Regions from separate parts of the Jeotgalicoccus sp. WY2 genome, predicted to be linked through region 3. Evidence: riboswitches for the same ligand, from Rfam matches in the RefSeq annotation. Region 3 holds a riboswitch; each other region holds the start of a gene.

Region 1 (8,177 bases), 780 kb from region 3:
TCCGATTACAGGCCGGCTGTTCGATAAATACGGTGCGAGATGGCTCGCTATTATCGGACTTGGCATGCTGACGGTGACGACACTAATGTTTGCGAACCTGAGTACAGAAACTACCTTTACGTATCTCGCAGTCGTCAACTCCTTCCGTATGCTTGGTGTGGCGATGGTGATGATGCCGGTAACAACAGAAGGACTCAACAGATTATCGAACTCGCTTGTACCGCATGGTACTGCGATGAGTAATACGATGAGACAAGTTGCCGGAGCAGTCGGGACCGCATTATTGGTCTCAATTATGACCAATACAATGCGACCGGGAGAAGGTACTGAAGGTATGATACATGGTGTTAATATGTCATTCCTGTTTGCAGGTATACTGGCATTTGTCGGGTTTGTACTTGCCTTTAAACTAAGCAGAACAAAAGATATGGATTAAAATTAAAAAGCTTACTGTCATTTGACAGTAAGCTTTTTTCTATGATTCGCTCGTATTTGAACCTTTAGCTCTTAAATACTGAGCGATAATAATAATGATTAAACCGATGAACATAAAGTACTGTACGATAAACTCCGATACTCCATTTAAGAAATCGAAAGGATAAATCAAGCGCCCTGCACTGTAAATCAGCAGTACAATAAAAATTAACTTGCTGGCCCACGATTCAGAACTGAAAATGAAGTACACTGAAGCGGCAGCGACAACAACAAATACGACAAAGAGCAGTGTATCGACTGCAGAAGCATCGTAAGACGTGATTTTTAAAGGACTGAGTATTTCAGAATTCATAAACAGTATTAAAAGGTTCGCACCGACAAACAGAATTAAAAATAAGAAACCGGAAATCAGCTGCTTATTTCCGCGCGCTGAGGACTGATGTTTTATACCGTGGTTCATTAAAGGAACCATGGCCAGTATTAACACGATAATTCCAGGCAGCACTAGTGAAATAACGATTTCTCCAAAGATGAAATACATGCTGAGAACAGTATGGCAAAATAGACACCGAGAATTGCTGCATCAGACCAGTATTTATTCCGTTCTTTCGGTAAATCTTTTGAAGCTACACGGGCAACATCTTTTGTTTTCGCGTTGTAATACGTTACGTAATCCTTGCCGGAACCTACCATTACATCAGCCATTATATACAATCTTTCATACTTAGCATCTTCGGTAACAAAGTGTTTATCAAACTCAGTATTCAGCGAGTTAAATGCCAGCTGATCATCTTCAGACAGCCCGCTGAATACTCTTTCATATTCATTTTTATAATTCGTCATAAAAACATCCTTGTATAATATATATATTCATAATTATATCAGATATTGAGCATTATATATTGTTATATGTGCGTTTTCATGGTATTACCTGTTTCATTTTTCACCTTTTAAAAAACGGATACAGCACCGCTGCATCCGACTAACATTTGTCTATTTCATTTCATCTTTAGAGTACTTCTTCGGGAAGCCAATCAGTATCGCAGCAATTCCGCTAAGAATTAACAGAATCGGATAGATTGAATAGGGCATGATTTCTACTGGAGATATTCCTGCTGCAAGTCCAGAAGCGGCAAGCATCTGTCCGCCGTATGGAATCAATCCTTGGAAGCCTGTAGCAAATGTGTCTAGTATACTTGCAGATTTTCTTGGATCAACATCGTATTCATCAGCGATATTTTTCGCAAGCGGACCAGTCATCATAATGGAAATCGTATTGTTAGCAGTGGATACGTCAGTCACGCTGACTAGACTGGCAATCCCAAGTTCAGCGCTTTTTTTCGTTTTAATTTTACTCATTATCGTATCGAGCAGGTAGGTGATACCGCCGTAATGGCTGACGAGACCAATCATTCCTCCGATTAATATCGTAATAATCACAATTTCCTGCATGCCTGCTATTCCTTCTCCGGCAGCTGATATTAGCGTGAGTATATCAAATGCACCTGTAAACAGTCCAAGTACTCCTGCAAGTACTGCACCGCTCATTAGTACAATCATTACGTCCACGCCGAGTAGCGCGATGATCAGCACTGCAAGATAGGGGAGGACTTCGATAAAGCTGAAGCTATAATTTCCTGTTTCACTAAGCGAAACATCGGCACTGAGAAAATATAATATGACTACAGTAAGCAGTGCTCCCGGCAGTACAATCCAGAAGTTCACTTTAAATTTATCAATCATTTTTACACCCTGTGTTCTTGTAGCAACGATAGTCGTATCGGAAATAAACGATAAGTTATCTCCAAACATCGCACCGCCTATTACAGTCGCGAGTGCGAGTGCCAGCCCAATCTCAGTCTGATCAGCGATACCGATCGCAATTGGTGCAATCGCTACGACTGTACCCATACTTGTTCCCATAGATAAAGAAACAAAACAGCAAATGATAAAAATACCGCTGAGTAAAAGACTGCCCGGGAGGAATGTTAATCCCATATTTACAGTTGAATCAACAGCGCCCATTGCCCCGGCGATTCCGGAGAACGCACCGGACAGCAGAAAGATTACTACAATCAGTATGATATTTTCCTGAGATGCACCTTTTAAATAAGCTGAAAGTTTATCTTTAAATGGTACTTTAAAATATAACAAGAAACCTGCCACTGAAGCGATAATAGCGGCGACAGTAATCGGCATCGCATTGAAGTCTCCTGCGAAGAGTCCTGTACCGATAAATAAAAAACAAATATAAATAAGGGCAGCAATGACACGATACTGCCTTTTTTATTAGACATAAATCCTCCTATTGAAAAATCCCCATTACTTATCAGTAAAGATAAGAGATGGGGACGTCCTCGGCTTATCTTCGAGCAGTGTCTGCTCCTGGAATTAGCACAGTACCTTACGATCTGTTGCTGAGGTATCGACGGGCCAGTCCCTACACCTCTCTGGATAAGAAGTTATTTAATTAATGAAATTAAGGATACATGCATAATAAATAAAGGTCAACTTTAATAATATAAGATAAAAAAGTTTAATTTTTCTGAAAATAGGCAATCGATTCATATATACTTAGAAATGAAAAAATGTATTAAATTTAATTTATTTTAAGTTTGTTACTTGCTTTTTGTAACTAAGTGTATTAATATAATTATAGTAATAGTTCGAAAGCGAAGCATTAACAAACAAAATTTTGGAGGATGAATTAATTATGGCTAAATTTGTATTAGACACAGCACACTCGGAATTAGAATTTACGGTAAAACACATGATGGTAACAAAAGTTAAAGGTACTTTCGGTGATTGGTCAATTAACTTAGATGTAGACAATATTGAAAATCTTTCATCAGCGAAAGTTACAGGAAGAGCAAGCACAGCAACAATCAATACTAAAGTAGCGGATCGCGATGCTCACTTAACATCTGCTGACTTCTTCGATTCAGAAAACTATTCTGACATTACTTTTGAATCAACTAAAATCGAAGGTTCAGGTTCAAAATATGATGTTACTGGTAACTTAACTATTAAAGATGTAACTAAAGAAGTTACTATTCCTTTAGAATTTAACGGTAAAGCGTTAAACCCATGGGGCGTTGATGTTTACGGTTTCGAATCTAAGTTCTCAATCAACCGTGAAGAATTTGGTTTAACTTGGAACCAGGCTCTGGAAACTGGCGGCGTTATGGTTTCTAAGGACGTTAAAGTTAACCTTGAGTTACAATTTAATCCTGCTGAAGCATAAGAATTAGAAATTAAGTAGCTGAAAAATGATATAGATATATGGGTCAATACTCCCTGGTATTCTTCAATGGATATCAGGGAGTATTTTTAAATTCAATATCATGAAGTTCTCAAGCACTTAGTTTCTTAAACATAGGATAAATTGATATTCTTAAAAGAAGAGTATATTTATCGATAAAAACTAAAGGATGTATAAACTATGAAACTGAGTATATTGGATCAGGCTCCTATAACTAAAGGCAACACAGCTGCGGGGGCTTTAATAAAAGCAGAAGAACTTGCGGTACTGGGTGACGAGCTCGGGTATGAACGTATGTGGATGGCTGAACATCACGGCACATCTGCTTATGCAAGTTCTGCTCCTGAAATTACTGCGGCACATTTGGCAGCTAAAACAAAAAATATCCGTATCGGCACCGGTGGAGTTATGATGATGCATTACTCTCCTTTAAAACTGGCAGAAGTGTTTAAAACACTCAGTGCATTTGCACCTGGCCGTATTGATTTCGGCATGGGCAGAGCACCAGGCGGGGACCAGTTCTCTATATACGCATTATCAGAAGGACGTCCGCCGATGGTACATAATATGTATGAAAAATTTGATACAGCTCTGCAGCTGATTAACGACGAAGTGCCGGAAAATGAGTTATATAACAGAACAATTGCTACACCATCTAACATCGTATTGCCTGAATCATGGCTGCTTGGTTCGAGCGGCAACAGCGCTGTAGAAGCAGGGCGCCGAGGTGCGGGTTATTCATTCGCTCAGTTTTTTAACGGCCAGCTGTCAAAACCGATTCTCGATGCATATAAAGATAATTTTGAACCCTCTGCTTTTATGGAGAAGCCTGAAATTACAGTATCTTATATGGTCACAGCAGCTGACACGAAAGAAGAAGCTGAATTTGAAGCAAAACCTCAGGATATCTGGCGCCTTCAATTTATGAAAGGCAGAAGCGGACAGCTGTTGACGCCTGAAGAAGCGCAGGATTTTCCGTTAACAGAAATGGACCGCATTAAAATTCACGAAGGCCGTAAATTGCATTTGGTTGGGTCTGCAAAAGAAGTCGCAGCTCAATTACAGGATGAGCAGATAAAATATGGGTTTGATGAAGCAATGATTTGTAGTATTCCGCATTCACAACAAGCGCGTCTTAACGTGTATAAATTGCTGGCCAAGGAATTGTTTTAACAATCTGTCACTGCAGCACTTAGTTTGTTAAACAGTCATCACGGGTAAATATCTGGTGATGATAAACTTAAGGAGATGCTGTATTTGACACATTTTGACGCAATAATAATCGGTTTCGGTAAAGCTGGCAAGACGTTAGCAGGAGAACTTGCAAATCGTGACTGGAATGTAGCGTTAATCGAAAAAGATAACACAATGTACGGGGGGACATGTATTAATATCGCATGTATTCCGACGAAGTTATTAATGCACGATGCACTTGAAAAGAGAGAATACCGCGCTGCTGTTGAACGCAAAAATTCAGTAATCAGCAAACTGCGTGATAAGAACTATCATAGCGTTGCAGATTTAAATAAGGCGAAAGTTTACGATGCTAAAGCGTCGTTTATCAGCGACAGTGAAATTGAAATAGAAGCGGCTAATGGTAAAAAAGAAGTGCTCACTGCTGATAAAATATTTATTAATACCGGTGCAGAAAGTATCATTCCGCCAATTGACGGGGATATAAACTCTGACAAAGTATATACAAGTACGACATTAATTGATGAAGATATTCTCCCTGATAAACTTACCATTGTCGGCGGGGGCTATATCGGACTTGAGTTTGCAACGATGTATAATGCTTTCGGTTCAGAAGTCAGTATAATTGTTCCGGACGATAAAATACTAAAATCCGAAGACAGCGATATTGCTGCTGAAATTACTAAGGATATGCAGGAGAGCGGCATTAACTTTATCTTTGGTGAACGCGCAGAAAAAGTGACAGAAGAGAATTATAATAATATTACTGTAACTTTATCGAGTGGCAATGAACTCACATCAAATGCAATATTATTTGCTACGGGACGTAAGCCGAATATAGAAGGACTTGGCATTGAAAATACAACTGCCGGACTGACGGATAAAGGTAATATTAAAGTAAACAATCATCTGCAGACTGAAGCTGAAAATATTTATGCAATGGGCGATGTAAAAGGCGGTATGCAGTTCACATATACATCACTCGATGATTACCGCATCGTGAAGAGTCACTTATTTGATGATGGCGAGTATTCATATGACTCACGCACAAATGTGCATTACACGATGTTTACAGATCCGCCGTATTCACGTGCAGGACTGACACTGGAAGAGGCGGAAGAACAGGGATATAAAGCAGCCGAAAACAGTATGCAGATGTCAGGTCATCCGAGATCTCATATTAATAATGAACTGAGGGGCTTGTTTAAAGCGGTAGTGGATACTGAGACTAAAGAAATCCTTGGGGTACACTTATACGGTGTGAATTCGGAAGAACTGATTAACACGGTGAAGCTCGCAATGGATAATAATATTCCGTATACGTCGCTCCGCGACCAGATGTACAATCATCCTGTAATGAGCGAAGCATTTAATAACCTGTTTGATATATAAGTTGAAATCCACAGGCTGTATGTAGTGCACCCAAAAGTTGATTTTTTTGGTTAAGCTATTTTGTAAAAGGTATGTTTCCTGTAAATTTCAGGAAACATACCTTTTCATTTTGTGTTCTTTAATTATTATTATTTTATGACTGAAACATATTCATTTAAAGATAAGCATCAAATACCTCCAGCTTATATTATAATTAAAGCAAAGAAGGTGCCGGAATGAAACGAACGCATTTTTCATTATGATATTCCTCATTCCATTTATTTTAAGCGCATGCATCAGGACGGTGACCCCTGAACTCCTGGACGATCCAAGTCCGCGCCAGGATATACAAAGTTCGAATAATGGTCTCCGGATGAATATCGAACAATCCAACCCGGAACGTGCAAATGCAAATATCAAAATGGATATCATCAATTCCAGTGATACACTGTTCGGTTATGGTGAATTCTTCTATATAGAAAAGAATGTGGATGGTGACTGGTATATGCTCGCTTTCGACGATGCCGTTTTTTCGGATTTTTCAGACTTTGATAATTATGGTAAAGTGATATCACCCGGCACGAAAGATGAAATCATCATTGATCCAAAGAACTACCAGCTGACACTTGACAGCGGGGAGTACCGTATTGTCAAAGCTTTCAGGTATCACGATGACCAGACAGTATTCTGGCTGACAGCTGAATTTGAAGTGACGTAGTAAACACATATGGACTGCTTCAATTTTCCATGATCAGATGTACACTCAGCCGGTGGGAAGTATGGCATTTAATACTTTATCTGATATATAGAAAAATTCCCGCATGCTTAACAGCACACGGGGATTTTTTAAAAGCCGTATTTTTTTAAAGCTCTGTAAACTTTAGAAAGCGGCAGGCCGACGACGGTATTATAATCGCCTTTTATCTCTTTTACGAATACAGCTCCGAAACTCTGAATACCGTAAGCTCCGGCCTTGTCATATGGTTCGTCGGTATTAATATACTGTTCTATTTCCTCTTCTGACAGGTCGTAAAACGTGACTTCTGTACAGTCGGAAATAATTTCCTCAAAGCCTCTTGACTTTAATATGGCTGCGGAGTACACTTCATGAGTGCTTCCGGATAGAGCCGTTATCATTTGACGTGCATCTTCAATAGTGGCTGGTTTTTCATAGATTTTATTATTGTGGCTGACAACTGTGTCGCATGTTAGCAGAACGGAATTATCATCCACCGTCAGAACAGAAGATTTTAATTTGGCAGTTTCAATCACTTTAGTTTCGGGAACGCTGCTGGTAATCTGTTTTTCATCGGCATTAGGAACGAGAATTTCATAATCCAGTCCTGCCTGTGTGAGTAATTCACGGCGTCTTGGCGACTGTGAACCCAGTATAAGTTTCATTAATGATACCTCCGGTGCATAAATTGAGTGAAATATTCTTATCCATTGTCTTTGGCCGGAAAAACGTTATAATGGCCTTAAAGCAATTTTTTCAGATAAAAGGCTTAAAATACATATAAAAACTAATTAATTTTAATAATACATAGGTTAAACCTAAATAGATAGTCGTTTTAAGAGGGGAGCAATCATGAGAGTAGAGTTGACGAAGTACAGAGTTAAAGAAGGTAAAAGTAAGCTGGTAGATGAGTGGATTGAGTATATGCATAATCATATGGACGATGTTCTCATGAACCTCGAAGGCGAAAAAATGTTCGTTGAAACAATCTTCCGTGAAGTTAATGATGTAGAATATTATACTGGTACAGTGTTCAGGATGACAATCAGTCAGAAGAGAATATATCTAGAACTGACCTTGATGAAAAACATCTGGATTACTGGGAGAAGTGTATTGATAAAACATTCAGACCTGAAGATATGAAAGCTGAAATCGTGATGATACCGGAGCGTATCAGAC
Region 2 (8,177 bases), 1.1 Mb from region 3:
ATTTAAAAACTGAAATGTGTTCTATCTTAAATATAGAATATCCCATTATCCAGGCTGGAATGGCAGGGGGAGCAACAACACCGGAACTGATTGCTAACGTGAGCAATGCAGGGGGCCTTGGCACGTTAGGTGCTGCTTATATGAAACCAGAAGATATTAAGCGAGCTGTTCATGAAATTCGAAAACTCACAGCGAAGCCGTTTTCAGTGAATTTATTCTGTGTTGAAAACTCTGATGAGCCGAAGGATGAAGAGAAAAATATAGTGAAAAATGAACTGCATAGAATTGGCAGAGCTTTAGGTGTCAGGGAATCAGATATTCAGTTTAATGCAGCTGACTATTTTGATGAACAGTTTCAAGTATTAATTGATGAGAAAGTACCAGTAATCAGTACAGCATTTGGACTGCTTTCTGAGGATAGAGTTCGGCAGGCCAAAGAAAACGATATGGTTATTACATCAATGATTACAACAGTTGAAGAAGCAGTTCTTACCGAGCGGAGCGGTGTGGATATTATTATTGCCCAGGGCTCAGACGCAGGCGGTCACAGAAGCACATTTGATTTAACCCGTCATAATAACGGAGCAGATATCGGCACCTTTTCTTTAGTGCCGCAAGTCGCAGACAATGTAAAAATCCCGGTCGTTGCTGCTGGTGGAGTAAATGACGGCAGGAGTCTCGCTGCAGCACTTGCACTTGGTGCAGACGGAGTGCAGATCGGCACCCGGTTTTTATCGAGTGAAGAAGCAGGCATTCATAAAGCTTATAAGCAAAAACTTTTTACCAGTAAAGAAGACGATACAGTCATCACCAAAGTATTTTCAGGAAGGCCGGCCCGCGGCATACTCAATAAATTTATAGAAGAATTCAGTGAAGAACCGTTAGCGTATCCGTATCAGAATTCAGCAACTAAAAGTATCAGAGTGCTGCCGCGAAAATAATAATGCTGAATATATGTCGCTGTGGCAGGGCAGAATCTGCGTCCTGTTTGTGAAAGAACAGCCAGCTGCTGAAATTGTGGAAGAAATTATTGAAAGTGCGCGCAATATATTGAGCTGAGATTATAGTCAGATTCTATAAGATCCTAAGCGCTCTATATGGATAGGAGATAGCTATGAAAATATTTAAATTCATATTGCGGGAATCTGAAAAGACCTTAGAGAATATATTTGAAAAACATTTTAAATCTGCAAATAAAAATTTCGAGATTGAAGATGCAATTACTTTAGGGTTTTATGAAGACATAGTCAGAAAAGCAGATGCATTAAAAATTTTTTAGATGCCAATAAACTTGTTTCTATTGACTCGATAACTCGAGATATCTTTGAGAGTTATGTTTATTTTAAATTATTACTAACGGACGAACGTCGTTTATATGCAAATCCTATATGGCAGCTAACGAAATCAGTGAGTTAACAATGTATAATAACCTTATAGAAAATAATAAGAATGGGAGAAAGTTAAGAGAATTATTAAATACTAATATTGAAAGATTAAACAAAGATATTGGTTTCAATTCAGAAGAAAAATTGAAAAGGATTAATAACTTATACACAGAGGTTTTTGAAAAAAGAAAAAATAATCAAAAGTGGTATAATTTAGATTCTAAAACTAAAAATTTGGAACAATTATGTAATAAACTAGACTTATTCGCAGAGTATAACCTAGTGTACAGATTACTATCCGCAGAAGTACATGCTTCTGATGTATTGAAGAGATGGAAATTTGAACCTGGTCAAGTGTCAGTATTTGAAGCTATTGACAATAAGGAAATGAATATTAAAATAACTAACTTATTTTTGTTAGATGTTATACAAGAATTATATTCATTGTATGGTTTGAATAAGGAGCTCAGAAAATTTAATACTTTACTATCAATAAACTATAATTATTCAAAGAAATAGAATGCACGTAACCATAAGAAACAGCTGAAAATTAAAGTTTTCAGCTGTTTTAATAATATTTAAATGAATCCAATCAGCATACCGCCGAGTGCACCGGTTACAACAATGACCCACGGGGGTAGTTTGAAGTAGACCAGCATCACAAACAGTATTGCTGCAAGTGCGAAGTGAACCGGCTCCAGTATTGAGCTTGTCCAAATCGGTGTGTATAATGCTGAAATCAATATTCCGATGACTGCAGCATTAACGCCCATCACTGCACCTTTAACCTTATCGTTATTACGGAGTAAATCCCAGAACGGCAATGCGCCAAGAATTAACAGGAATGCCGGCAGGAATATCGCGGCAGTTGCGATCAGTCCGCCGATCCAGCCGTTCATCACTGTTCCTAAGTATGCTGCAAACGTGAATAATGGACCAGGCACAGCCTGCGTTGCACCGTATCCTGCAAGGAATTCTTCTGCAGAAATCCATCCCATCGGAACCAGTTCCTGTTCGAGAAGCGGAAGTACAACGTGTCCGCCGCCGAATACGAGTGAGCCGGCTCTGTAGAAACTGTCTACTACCGCAACCCAGTATGAGCCTGTTAATTCACGGAGGGCGGGTAATGCAAATAGCAGTACGAAAAATAGCACTAAACGACAGCGGAAAAACTTTTCTTAATCGGGAAAGTCGCTGCTTTTTTATTATCATCTGCTTCATGATTTTTATAAAGAATAAAACGATGACCCCTGCAATCAGAATAACGCCGACCTGTGTGAACACCGATTGAAATAGCAGAGTTGCGACGAGTGCAAACAGCGCAATTACTTTTCTTTTGACGTCAGGTGCCAGATTTTTACTCATTCCCATAATTGCATGGGCAACGATAACCACGGCAACGATTTTCAAACCGTGAATCCAACCCGCATCTGCGATATCGAATGTTGTTAAAAGAGATGCGAAAATCATTAATACAATAACGGACGGTAGTGTAAAGCCGATGAATGATGTAAGACCGCCGAGTACGCCGCCGCGCATAACACCAACACCGATGCCCACCTGACTGGATGCTGGACCCGGAAGGAATTGTGAAAGTGCGACTAAATCTGCGTAACTTTTCTCATCCATCCATTTCTTTCTGCGTACATACTCAGTATGGAAATAACCAAGATGTGCAGTCGGACCTCCAATGATGTCAGCCCGAGTCTCGTAGATACTAATAGTATTTCTAAAAGAATTCTGAGTTTATTCATTAATTTCTCCTGTATATGTAATTTATTAAAACTTACCATGTATACAGCTATTTTTAAACTGGTATTAAGACATTTACAAGATTTTAACATACTTTTTATTATCTGATTCTTAAATTTATATCAGCAGTCATATGATATAATTATCTTTCAAATAATAATTCATCAGGAGTGTTTCATAGAATGACAGATCAACAAGTTTTAACTATAGTTTTCGGGTCTATAGGGCTCTTATTAATTTTAGTTTCACTAATTATTTATACTTTTGGTGTGGCAGTGAAGAAAGAAAAATATGACAGCCCATGGCTCGGTGAATAACGGTTATCCGTTCGGTTATGAGCTTGATGTACTGTACGATCCTAATAAACCTAAACGCTGTTTTATCGGCGGTACGAAAGTTCAGACGATAGCAGCATTTATACCAGGTTTTATCGGAATGATATTTTTCTTGATCGGTGCAGTAATATTTCTATTTTAATATAAGTCAGGCAGGAGATTTAAATGAAAAAAAGAGAAAAAGCGCAGCGGCAGCAGAACATATAAGCAGTAAATTAAGATGTCCGCTTTGTCACGAATTTGTTGAAGTCCGAGCACTTAGCAGTTTAGTCTGTATTAATAATCATACTTTCGATTTCGCAAAGCAGGGCTATGTGAATCTGCTTCAGAAACCTGTAAATACACAGTACGATGATGCATTATTTGATGCGCGTCATAGAATTATCAGCAAAGTTGAACTGTATGCGCCGATACATAATAGAATTTCTGACATCATAACAAACCAATCGGCAGAAAACTCACTGCTGTTTGATGCAGGGTCTGGTGAAGGCTCTCATTTAAAGATGATTCAGCATAAGGTAAACACAGAAACGCTGACAGGCGTCGGTCTTGATATATCAAAAGCAGGTGTCATGATGGCTGCGAAAACTATGAGGGGCCGGTATGGTTTGTCGGAGATCTTGCAAATCCGCCGCTTGCTGACAAATCATGCAAGTTTATATTAAACTTTTTATCCCCTGCCAATTACGCTGAATTTAAACGAATTTTAACTGAAGACGGCATGATTATAAAAGTGATTCCGGGAAGCGGATATTTAAAGGAATTGCGTAATGAACTGTTCAATAATACCGGTGAAAGTGAATATGAAAATAACGATACACTTGAATTGATGAAGAGAAATGTTAAAGTAGTAAGTGAAGAACGTATTACTTATAAGAAAACTCTCAATGCTTCAGCATTGAAGGACTTAATTTCCATGACGCCGCTTGGCTGGCATGCAGATGATGCACAGATTGAAACATTTATAAGTAGCGGCGATAAAGATATTACAGTAGATATGCATATCGTTATTGCACAAGAAGAAAAGAACAGCTGAAATATTTTCAAAATAATTTCAGTTAATAACTTGCTATTTAAAACCGTATAGGTAATAATTACACTAAAGAAAACGAATTTCCATGAAATATTACCCTGTTTATTACAAACAGGTTACAAAGCAAAAGAATTAGGCTAATAACCTTGAAATATGCTGAACATTAAAATATAATGAAATACATTAAGAAATACATAACAGAACGCACAAACATAAGTTAAAGCTATACTCTTCATATCATTAACTAGTCGTTCTTCGATAGTGCCTTTGGCCTAGATATCATATTATATTATTTATCTGTTAGGGAGACTTTAGATCTCCCTTTTTTTATTGCCTTTTTTAAGGCGGTTAAAACATTAAGAAGGTGAACATATTATGAACAATAGTGAATTACATAACTGGGCCGATAAATTCTCAGGGACAATTTCGGTCTCGAGCTCGATATTCCAATCAGAGTGTCGAAAAATGAAGTCTAAGCTCGGTGCATTTCAGATTAAATTGCAAAACAGAAAAGTTGTATCAAAAGAAATTGTAATGTCACACAGCTTTCTTATTAACAACTCCAAGGAAACTATTCTAGATGTGCTTTATCATGAGTGCGTGCATTACGCACTTTACACATTAAAGAAACCTTACAGAGATTCAGACCGGGAATTTACCGAAACACTTGAGCGTCTCGGTATTGCCAAAACCAGAACATATAAATATAAAGGGCAGGCTTATTTATATGAGTGCAAAAATGCAGCTATCAATTTACGAAAAGAGTCAAGGGCTATAACAAACGTTATATTTGCAGGCATTGCCGTGGAAAGTATATCTATAAAGGCATGGTTGAATCACTCTGATAACAAGTTATTAAAAATTGTTTGACTATTTTTTCAAGTTACTCTAGTATGAAATACAATTAAATATGAAATTATCCAGAGAGACGGAGGGATCAGGCCCTGTGAAGTCTCAGCAGGCTTTTTAAGTACTGTGCTAATTCCTGCAGGCAGCGGCTTGGAAGATAATCACAAAACGCCATTTGTCTATATAGATAAATGGCGTTTTTTAATATACATAGGAGGGAATTCATGAGCATTCAGCTGAATAACGTTTCAAAAACGTATCATTTAAAAGGAAGAAATGTTGAAGCATTAAAACCGACATCATTAAAAGTTGAAACCGGTGAAATTTTTGGGCTGATCGGCTATTCCGGCGCTGGGAAAAGTACCCTGGTAAGATTGATTAATTTGCTTGAAAAACCTTCGACGGGCACAGTTATTGTTGGTGACGACAATCTGACTGAATTATCATCTAAGGATTTAAGAATAAGACGCCAGAAAATCGGCATGATATTCCAGCAGTTTAACTTAATTGAATCAAAGACAGTATATGAAAATATTGAATTTGTACTTAAAGCGAGCAGATACAATAAAAAGATGTGCCGAAAAGAATTGAAGAGCTTTTAAAGCTCGTCGGTCTTAACGATAAATCCAGTATCAATGCAGCAAATTTAAGCGGGGGACAGAAGCAGCGTGTCGGTATTGCGAGAGCGCTTGCCAATAATCCCGATATTCTCTTATGTGATGAAGCAACGAGTGCACTTGATCCAGATACGACTAAAAGTATTTTAAATCTCTTAAAGAGTATTAACAGAACGCTCGGCATTACGATAGTGATTATTACTCATGAAATGGAAGTTATTAAAGAAATTGCCGACCGTGTAGGTGTGATGTCCGACGGTGAAATTATTGAAAGCGGCGAAACTTACAATGTATTCAGTCATCCTAAAGAAGGAATTACAAAAGATTTCGTGCAGGAAATATATAATTTTGAAGTGCCGGAACAAATTAAAGAAACGCCTGAAAATCAAGTCATTACAATTCAGTTTTTGAGTGAAAATGCTGAAGAAAACTATTTAAATCAGCTCTACAGAGACTTCGATTTAAGTATTAGTATTTTAAACGGCAGAATCGAATATATTAAAGAAAAGCCGCTTGGATTTTTAATGTTTCAGGTCTCAGGAAAAGTTGAAGAAATCGAGCGTCTTAAAACACATATCGATAATACTTCCGGCATAGAAAGGGTGGGTTATATTGGATAACTTCAGTCAGCTTTGGCCATTATTGTACCGCGCACTTTTAGAAACGGCACTGATGGTCTCAATTTCAATATTCTTTGCAGTACTAATCGGACTGCCGCTCGGTATTCTGCTCTATATTACACAGCATCCGCTGCTTTTTAAAATTAAACCGTTAAATGCCACACTGGGCTGGCTCGTAAATAATCAGGTCTTTCCCTTTTATAATTTTAATCGTGGCAATTATGCCGTTTGCAACATGGCTCGTTAATGCTTCACACGGACCTGTTTTTGCCAGTGTTGCACTGTCGATTGCTGCCGTGCCGCTTTTTGCACGTCTTGTTGAATCCAGTTTTAACAGTGTGAGTGACGGTGTTATTGAAGCGAGTATCGCAGGCGGCGCACCGATTTATTTAATCGTGACAGATGTTCTTCTGCCGGAAGCGAAGAAGAGCATCACTCAGGCAATTACGCTGACGATTATTTCGATTATTGCATTCAGTGCAACAGCCGGTGTTGTAGGCGGCGGCGGGGTCGGTGACCTTGCTATCAGATACGGCTATTACCGCTACGACACATTGACGATGATTGTGACAGTAATTGTACTTGTTATTATTGTACAAATCGTCCAGTGGGCCGGAGACTTTATTTCTAACAGAGCGGAGGAAAGATAAATGCGCGGAATTATAATATTTTTAATCGGTACATTAGTCGTTATATTAGGTACCAGTATTCTTTTATATGAGGATGAGGGAGAAGTCATTACTATCGGGGCTTCAAGCGGGCCTTTTGCCGATATGGCATCGTTCGCATTAAAGCCGGTGCTGGAAGAGCAGGGTTATTCTGTTGAAATAGTTGAATACAGCGACTACATTCAGCCGAATAATGCGCTCGCCAACGGAGACAGATGCTAACCTCTTTCAGAATGTGCTCTTTATGGAAAGTTTTAATGAAGAAAATGATGCTGATTTAAAAAATATCATCCAGGTGCCGACAGCGCCGATGGGGCTGTACAGCAGTGAATTTAGTTTACTGGAAGATATCACGTCAGGCAGTGAAGTTGCCCTTCCTTTAGACCCTGTTAACTCCAGCCGCGGATTTTTAACACTGCAGGATGCGGGTTTGATTACAATTAGAAGATGCAGATATGTTTGCTATCGATGAAGCAGACATAATTGATAATAAGAAAAATCTTGAGTTTATTTATCAGGATGCCGGTCAGTTGCCGAGAAGTGTTGAACAGATTGGTTTATCACTTGTGCCGGGTAACTTTGCACTTGCCAGTGAAATGAACCTGGACGATGCATTAACTTTAGAAAACATGAACGAAAACTTCAGAAACCAGATTGTAATTAACGGTGATGATGCAGGCACTAAAATGGAAGAAGATTTAATTAAGGCAGTAGAGTCCGAAGCGTTTAATGAAGTGATCGATGCTGACTTTAAAGGATTCGATAAACCAGAGGAGGATGAGTAAATGGCGAGCGAACGATTAAACTCATTAAGCCCGAGCTACTTCAGCAGTATGATGAATGCTGAGCTGGAAGTCGGGGACAAACCGCTGTTAAACCTCGCCGTCGGTATTCCCGACGGCAGAACGCCGAAAGTCA
Region 3 (8,177 bases):
AACCTGCTGACTTATATGGATTTATTTGATGAAATCCGCACATTTTTCAGTAACAGACCGGCTTAAGAAAAGGCATGTTCAGTTATAACTCAGAAGGCGCATGTCCTGAATGTAACGGTAAGGGCGTTATTAAAACAGAGCTCGCCTTTATGGCCGATTTCTCACAAGTATGTGAAGTGTGTAACGGTACGCGTTATAAAAAAGAAGTACTTGAAGCGACAGTGAACGGCTATTCCATTGCGGATGTACTGGCACTGACAGTCGAAGAAGGTGTATCGTTATTTAAAAATAATGAAAAAGTTGTATCGCGTCTTAAAAATCTTGAAGCGACGGGACTGCATTATATGACGCTCGGCCAATCGCTTGATACGTTGTCAGGCGGGGAAATTCAGCGCTTAAAATTAAGCCGTTATTTAGACAGTAATGCAAAAGATAAAGTATTTATTTTCGATGAACCGACAACAGGGCTCCATGAAGATGATATCCCTGCATTATTATCGTGTTTTGAACAATTAATTGAACAGAGTAATACCGTTATTCTGATTGAACATAACCTCACGATGATGACGCACGCCGACTGGCTTGTTGACGTCGGTCCAGGTCCCGGTATGAGAGGCGGTAAAATTCTATACAGCGGTGAACCTGAAGGACTGTTAAATGTTAAAAATTCAGTGACTGCAGAACACCTTAAAAGATATACAGAAAATTAAACTATCTTGAGCAGAAATTTAGGCTGTATCAATGAACTTGGTTATTATTTAGTAATGTAATATTAGTTCACAAAAGTTTACTGGAGGATTTTATCTATATGAATAAGAAATACGAGACTCTGTTTCAAAAATTCACATTCAAAAATGGAGTTGAATTAAAAAATAAATTTGCGCTCGGACCGATGACACACATTTCTTCACACGATGATGGTATTGTTTCGGACGAAGAAATTGAGTACATGCGTACACGTTCGAAAGACGTCGGCTTGTCGATTTCTGCAGCCCAATGTAACTGGTCTTGGTAAAGCATTTCCGGGTCAGCCGTCAGTGGTCCGCGACTCAGATGTCGAAGGACTGGCACGTCTTGCAGACGCTATGAAAGAAAATGGAGCAAAAGCAATACTCCAAATTCATCACGGCGGCGTTCAGGCACTTCCAAGGTTAACACCCGGTGCTGATTCTGCAGGACCAAGCCCCATTACGATGCAGAGCTTTGATGAAACAGAACCGCATGATGCACGTGAAATTACAGAAGAAGAAATTCTTGAAACGATTGAAGCATTTGGGGAAGCAACACGCCGCGCTGCTGAAGCAGGATTTGACGGCATTGAAATTCACGGTGCCAACCATTATATTATTCATCAGTTCGTTTCACCGTATTTCAACAGACGTAGTGACAAATGGGGCGAAGACCGTTTCCTCTTCGCTATGGAAGTCGTCGATGCAGTTACGAAGGCAAAAGAGCAGTATGCTGAAGATGATTTTATTATCGGCTACCGTTTCTCACCAGAAGAAGCAGAGACTCCCGGGATTCGTATGGAAACTACAGAGGAACTGCTCAGCATGCTTGTTGAAAAGCCGATCGATTACCTGCACGCTTCATTAAGCCAAGTTCACTCTAAAACACGTGAAGGAAAATATGCCGGTTCAGAGCGTATCGAGCTGCTTCACAAATGGATAGATGGACGCATGCCGCTCATCGGTATCGGTTCTGTATTTACTGCAGATCAGGCACTCCGCGCTATTGAAGAGGACAATATGGAAATAATTGCTCTAGGCAGAGTACTGCTGCTGGATTATAACTTCATCAGCAAAATCGAAGAAGGCAGAGAAGATGAGATTTTCAAATACTTTGATGCTGAAAGAGAAGATAAATACGAACTGCCGGAACTGTTATGGAAACAGCTTGATAACGGTGCTTACTCAATGCCAAAAAAAGAGAAATAGAGAAAAAATGCTCTGGACAATATAATGTCCGGAGCATTTTTATAAATTTTTCCGTCTATTTCTCTGACTAAATATAAATTCAATATCCTGTCCCAAACAGCACGCCAATCACTACAAATATAAAACCGATTACCTGCGAAGCAGTAATCATTTCATTTAAGAAAATCACTGAAAAAACAACGCCGAAGAATGGGACAAAGTTATTGAATATAACAGTTTGTCCGGCACCGATCTGCTGTATTGCCGAGTTGTATATTATATAGCCGAACCCTGTTACGACCATACCGGAAAAATAAATAACACATAAATAAAAGGACTGGCCGTAAACATCTGGCTGAAACTTCCCGGCTCAATAATAAAGCTGAGAATAACCAGACCAATAGAACCGGTTAAAAACATCATTGTCGTAATTTGTTTTGAATCGATAGTTGCGGTCGCTTTTTTTATAAAGATAAAACTGATTGCCTGCACAAGCATTGATGTAAATATTAATACTTCGCCTAACGAAAAATGAAAACTTGTAAAAGATTCTCCTTGAATGAAAAATACACCGATCAATGCCAGAAAAATACCGAGGAGACGTGCACCTGTCAGCTTCTCACCGAGAAAAAATATCGCCAGTATAACGGTCGTGAGCGGCACAAGTGCCAGTATTAATGCTGCACTGGATGCATCGATCATCGTCAGTGATATTGCCAGCAATGAATGGTGAAGCACAACGCCAAATAATGTTCCTAGCAGAGTATAAATCCATTCCTGTTTAGTCATCCGGCGGAAAGAACGTGTCAGTATTAAAATACATAACGTCGTTACACCGGCAATCATTACACGGAAAGCCGTCATCGTCGCAGGAGGTAATTCAGTAACCAGAAGTTTAAGAATAACAATATTTAAACCCCACAAACCATGATGATAAACACTAATAGATAAATGAGCATATTTTTATTTTGCTTCATTTTACATCCCCATTCTATTTATAGTATCCCTTCTGCTGAATCAGTTATTACTCACTTTTCCTCTCGCTTCCTGATATACCGCTTCAGGAATTCATATAATCTCAATAACTCAATCGCATTTGAACTGGTTGCAATTCCGTCTTTAATTTTATAATCAAAATTAATATCATCACCAGCCAGCTCTTCGCTGAAATGGTAAAAATCAAATTCTCCATCCAGTAACTCTGTCAGCTCCATATCGTGTGTTGCTGCGATTAAGCAGACATTTTCTTTTTCATGCAGATATCTTAAAAATGACTCTCCTGCAGCCAGCCGTTCAATCGTATTTGTGCCTTTGAATATCTCATCAATAATACAGTAAACAGTACCGTCAAAATCTTCAATTTCGTCGACAATCCGCTTCAGTGATTTTACTTCGCTGATAAAGTAACTGTCGCCTTCGATTACACTGTCGGTAATTTCCATCGACGATATGACTTTCCCGGAGTATATTTAAATAGTGTGCTGGTGGATGTGTTTAATGCATTACTGATAATTACATTGATACCCAGTGCTTTCATAAATGTTGATTTGCCTGCTGCATTGGAACCAGATAATAAAATATCATTATTAAAATTAAGTTCATTATCAACAGCATCTGCAACGAGCGGATGATACAGTCCCTCGGTTTGTATATATGAAGATATTTCTGTTACGGGCACTGTATAATAGGGCAGCGTTTCTCTCCACATGGCGAGGCTGTAGTGCAGATCGAGCGAAGCAGTGTAACGCCATCCTTCTTTATATAACTCATGGTTCTTATTCAGTGTCCGGTTAGCAGTGTGATAAAGATGATAGTCTATTAAAAACATTAATTTAAAAGCATTAAACATCTGAACACCAGCATTCAACTCTCCTGCACTGTCATCAGTAACAAACAAAGGACCCATTAAGGCCAGTCTTTTCAGACCTTTGCTGTTGAATTTTGAATTCAGTTTTCCGGCAGTGACAATAATATTAATCGCATAAAAAATATCCGCGTAGTCCAAACCCGTTGAACCTTTATGCTTCTGTGATAAATATGCATTTATGCCAAAGCCCGCCAGTATAGTTAATAATGATAAAAACGGATTAATTAAAAATAGAAACACACCGATAATCGGCATCAATGAAAATAGTATAAACAACGGATTATACTTCTTCACCGGCATAAATTCATACATGAACTTACTCGTGTTTGAGTTTACGGACCTCCCGAGTTTAGCCAGCCGGTATGATATCTCTTCCCGGAAACCCCGATTATTTTTGATTTTATGTAATAAATCTTCAGCTATAACATGATTTTCTGATGAGTTTCTGAGCACTGCATATAAATTTTCAGTGCCTATCGTTGTAAATGTATAGTTTATTTTGTCCATCAGCTTGCTGAGATCCAGGTCATTCCACGTTTCATCATCCACCACGTTCCTGTCATCCGTGTGCTCCTGTTCCATAATATTAACGAAGTAGTTATAGTAATGAACGTAGTATTCAGGCTTTGTTTTTAACCTGACACGTCTGTCCCATAATGTTTTAGTATCTTTTTTCAGTTTAAAGTACTCAAATATTTTTATAATCAGTGAATCACAATTAAAATCATAACAACGATAAAAATATACAGCGTCTGTATGATAATCACCTTCCTCTTAGATGTGCAATTCTTTACTGATAATTTTATCATTAATACGAAAATATACTACAAAAGTAAAGCTTTATGTAATGTTATTAATTAAATACAATATTTATAAACTATCCAACTATTCCGGATAGTTGATTTAATATATCACCCCCGTCACCGTTATGATATTTAGTTTAGATATTTATAGAGACGAGGGGATTTTGCATGGCGCTGTTTGGTACTATTGTAGATGCTTTAGCTATTATTTTAGGCAGCATCATCGGTCTTTTTTGGAAAAATATAAATGAAAATATGAAAGTTACTATACTCCAGGCATTATCAATTACCATACTGGTTATCGGTATAGATATGGCACTGGAAGCCAACAGTATACTTATTGTAGTCGTTGCCAGTCTCGCTCTCGGTTCCATGCTCGGTGAAAAATGGGATATTGAAGATAAAATGAATCACTTCGGTATCTGGCTCGAAACAAAAACAGGCGCTACTGAAGGCGGTGCTGCAGCGGCTTTTGTCACTGCAACATTAGTCTATGTCGTCGGCGCAGTCAGCATCATCGGTGCCTTGGACAGCGGACTCCGCAATGATCATACCGTACTCCTAACAAAAGCGTTAATTGATGGGGTACTCGCTATTTTCCTGACGTCCACTATGGGCATCGGAATTATGTTCTCGGCCATTTCCGTATTTCTGTTCCAGGGAATTATTGCATTGTCAGCATCTCAAATTATCCGCTTTGTACAACCTGATTTGATGGAAGAGATTATTGTTGCTATCACAGGCACAGGCGGTATTATGATTATTGCGATCGGTATAAGACTGCTCGGACTGTTGAATATAAGAGTAGCGAATATGCTGCCTGCGATACTGTTTGCAGTGCTGTTTGTAACGATTCAATATTACTGGGATACAATCAGCTTATTCTTTGTACAAATGTTCTAGTTTCAAAAGAAATAAGTACTTATGGGAGATAAACAGTATTAAGCAATGTATTTCTAGCTCTCGTGAAATTAATTTCAATTTCCTTATTGACTTTAATACCACTCTGCAATATAGTTAGTTTAAATTAAATAATCAAATAACTTACTTTCTTATCAAGAGAGATGGAGGGACTGGCCCTATGAAATCTCGGCAACAGACATTATGTACTGTGCCAAATCCTGTAGCAGCACGCTAAAAGATGAGAAGAGCGAATATACATTGGCCTCTTCTTATATTTTAAGGAGAGGTTATTTTCTTTTTACAAAGAATGTATATCTGGTTTTTAAAAAAACACCGGTCATATACTGGTGTATTTTTATTACATTTTTTAATTCCTACTATTTAGCTATGTTTAAGGAGCGTTTTTTAATGATTGAGTTTATCGATGTAGACAAAACGTATGACGGCACCGATGCACCGATTCATGCATTGGATGATATTAATTTCAAAGTCGGCACTGGAGAAATTTACGGTGTGGTCGGATACAGCGGGGCAGGAAAAAGTACGCTGATTCGCTGCGTCAATCAGCTGGAGAGCGTGTCGGCTGGACAGGTTATCGTAGATGGTAAAGATTTAACAGCACTGACAGCTCCCGAACTGAGAGTGACGAAAAAACGTATCGGCATGATTTTCCAGCATTTTAATCTGTTAAATTCAAAAACATATATACGAACGTAGCGATGCCGCTGATTTTGAATAAGACACCTAAAAATGACATTAAAAAACGTGTCGCCGAGTTACTCGAATTCGTCGGTTTGTCTGATAAAGCTTCACAGTATCCCGACCAGCTGTCGGGCGGACAGAAGCAGCGTGTCGGCATTGCCCGTGCACTTGCAACCAATCCGTCAATTCTGCTCTGTGACGAAGCAACATCTGCTCTCGATCCAGAGACGACTGAATCCATACTTGAACTTTTAAGAAAGATTAATAAGGAGTACAACATTACAATTTTACTGATTACACATGAGATGTCCGTTATCCGTGATGTCTGCCATAAAGTCGCAGTGATGGAAAACGGCAAAATTATTGAACGCGGTTCTGTCTTCGATGTATTCTCTAATCCTAAAACAGAAACCGGCAGACGGTTTGTTAACACAGTCATGCAGACAGAACTGCCAGCCTATGTCCGGGAGCTGATTCAGGAACGGGACAACGATCAATTTATTTACAGAATAAACTTTATCAATAAGCTTGCAGTGAAACCGTACTTATCACAAATCAGCAAGCTGTATGATCTGGATGTGAATGTGCTGTTTGGCAATATTACTGAACTGCAGGGCGTGCCGTTCGGCAATTTAATCGTTCAGTTCGACGGTTCAGCAGAAGAGCTCAAAAAAGCATTGCTTTATTTAAAAGAAAACGATGTATATTACAGCGAGGTGAATACATATGCTGGTTAGCTGGAGCACTATATTAGAAGCGTTTTTAGAAACGGTTCAGATGGTGAGCATTTCATTTATTTTTTCTATCATACTTGGACTGCCACTCGGTATTCTATTATACGTGACAAGACCTGGTCAGATTTTAGAAAATAAAATTATTTTCACAGTGCTGAATGCTGTAATCAATATCTTTAGATCACTGCCGTTTATCATCCTGCTTGTTGCGATAATACCGGTCACAAAACTAATCGTCGGGACATCAATCGGAACGGAAGCTGCTATTGTACCCATGGTATTCTTTGCCGGACCGTATATTGCAAGACTCGTAGAGAGTTCACTCCTTGAAGTAGATGAAGGCGTGCTGGAGGCAGCGGACGCTATGGGTGCAACACCAATGCAGACAATAATTAAATTCGTGCTGCCGGAAGCATTCGGCTCTCTGATAGTGAATTTCACAATTTCCATTATCGGCTTAGTCGGTGCATCTGCGATGGCCGGCACGGTCGGCGGCGGCGGTATCGGTGATTTAGCGATAACATACGGCTATCAGAGATTCGATACAGTCACAATGCTGATTACAGTCATCATCCTGATAATTATGGTTCAAGGCCTTCAGTCAGCTGGTAATAAGTTTGCAAGAGTTGTAAGAAGAAAATAACAATTGGAGGAAATATATTATGAAAAAAGTTTTTTTATTAACGAGTTTACTTTTAGTCGGAATCGTTCTTTCAGCATGTGGTGACAGCGGTAAAGAAAAAGTCAGTATCGGCATCAGCGGAACTGATACAGTAGTATGGGATTATGTTGCAGAAAAAGCTGCAGAAGAAGATATTGAAATAGAAATTGTTACATTTAACGATTATGTTCAGCCGAATACGGCGCTTGCAGACGGTGAAATAGATCTAAATGCATTCCAGACTGTCGCGTATTTCGATGAATTTATCGAAGATAGAGATTTAGATTTAGTACCTATTGCAACGACGAACCTTGCACCGATGGGTATTTACTCAGATTCATTGACAGATGCCACTGATATTCCAGACGGCGGTACAATCGCATTGCCGAATGACGTGTCTAATCAGGGACGTGCATTAATGCTGCTGGAAGATGCCGGTCTGATTACACTTGTTGAAGATTATAACGGGTTAGGCTCAATCGAAAATGCAGTCGTTGAGAATCCGAATGATTATCAATTTGAAGAAGTGGCACCGGCACAAATTCCACGTGCCTTAGGTGATGTGGATCTCGGCGTGATTAATAATGGTAT

What was found. Region 3 has a riboswitch for S-adenosylmethionine ahead of G4D76_RS08455 (methionine ABC transporter ATP-binding protein). Riboswitches for the same ligand answer to the same signal wherever they lie in the genome.
Region 1: linked by a shared signal. The riboswitch ahead of G4D76_RS03805 (Na+/H+ antiporter NhaC family protein) and the one ahead of G4D76_RS08455 (methionine ABC transporter ATP-binding protein) in region 3 are both predicted to bind S-adenosylmethionine.
Region 2: linked by a shared signal. The riboswitch ahead of G4D76_RS15690 (methionine ABC transporter ATP-binding protein) and the one ahead of G4D76_RS08455 (methionine ABC transporter ATP-binding protein) in region 3 are both predicted to bind S-adenosylmethionine.

The regions. Positions count from the first base shown of each region.
Region 1 is NZ_CP049818.1:674,572-682,748, reverse strand. It holds gene G4D76_RS03820 (DHA2 family efflux MFS transporter permease subunit) at 1-436, shown strand, start outside; gene G4D76_RS03815 (hypothetical protein) at 476-976, opposite strand; gene G4D76_RS03810 (hypothetical protein) at 940-1,278, opposite strand; partial or broken gene G4D76_RS03805 (Na+/H+ antiporter NhaC family protein) at 1,429-2,732, opposite strand; SAM riboswitch class I at 2,795-2,896, opposite strand; gene G4D76_RS03800 (YceI family protein) at 3,149-3,679, shown strand; gene G4D76_RS03795 (LLM class flavin-dependent oxidoreductase) at 3,878-4,870, shown strand; gene G4D76_RS03790 (FAD-dependent oxidoreductase) at 4,955-6,283, shown strand; gene G4D76_RS03785 (immunoglobulin-like domain-containing protein) at 6,567-6,980, shown strand; gene G4D76_RS03780 (Maf family protein) at 7,109-7,663, opposite strand; partial or broken gene G4D76_RS03775 (DUF6176 family protein) at 7,851-8,177, shown strand, end outside.
Region 2 is NZ_CP049818.1:85,719-93,895, forward strand. It holds gene G4D76_RS00450 (NAD(P)H-dependent flavin oxidoreductase) at 1-941, shown strand, start outside; gene G4D76_RS00455 (hypothetical protein) at 1,115-1,279, shown strand; gene G4D76_RS00460 (DUF5677 domain-containing protein) at 1,389-1,904, shown strand; partial or broken gene G4D76_RS00465 (chromate transporter) at 1,964-3,139, opposite strand; gene G4D76_RS15685 (hypothetical protein) at 3,320-3,454, shown strand; gene G4D76_RS00470 (DUF3592 domain-containing protein) at 3,429-3,614, shown strand; gene G4D76_RS00475 (putative RNA methyltransferase) at 3,676-4,137, shown strand; gene G4D76_RS00480 (class I SAM-dependent methyltransferase) at 4,194-4,508, shown strand; gene G4D76_RS00485 (SprT-like domain-containing protein) at 4,971-5,375, shown strand; SAM riboswitch class I at 5,419-5,518, shown strand; partial or broken gene G4D76_RS15690 (methionine ABC transporter ATP-binding protein) at 5,579-6,591, shown strand; partial or broken gene G4D76_RS00495 (methionine ABC transporter permease) at 6,644-7,241, shown strand; partial or broken gene G4D76_RS15695 (MetQ/NlpA family ABC transporter substrate-binding protein) at 7,365-7,731, shown strand; gene G4D76_RS15700 (MetQ/NlpA family ABC transporter substrate-binding protein) at 7,715-8,044, shown strand; gene G4D76_RS00505 (aminotransferase class I/II-fold pyridoxal phosphate-dependent enzyme) at 8,045-8,177, shown strand, end outside.
Region 3 is NZ_CP049818.1:1,449,777-1,457,953, reverse strand. It holds partial or broken gene G4D76_RS16385 (ATP-binding cassette domain-containing protein) at 1-710, shown strand, start outside; partial or broken gene G4D76_RS08480 (NADH-dependent flavin oxidoreductase) at 809-1,937, shown strand; gene G4D76_RS14990 (EamA family transporter) at 2,017-2,220, opposite strand; gene G4D76_RS08475 (DMT family transporter) at 2,211-2,840, opposite strand; gene G4D76_RS08470 (MutS-related protein) at 2,945-3,358, opposite strand; gene G4D76_RS08465 (P-loop NTPase family protein) at 3,337-4,335, opposite strand; gene G4D76_RS08460 (DUF554 domain-containing protein) at 4,755-5,489, shown strand; SAM riboswitch class I at 5,636-5,734, shown strand; partial or broken gene G4D76_RS08455 (methionine ABC transporter ATP-binding protein) at 5,898-6,928, shown strand; gene G4D76_RS08450 (methionine ABC transporter permease) at 6,918-7,568, shown strand; gene G4D76_RS08445 (MetQ/NlpA family ABC transporter substrate-binding protein) at 7,588-8,177, shown strand, end outside.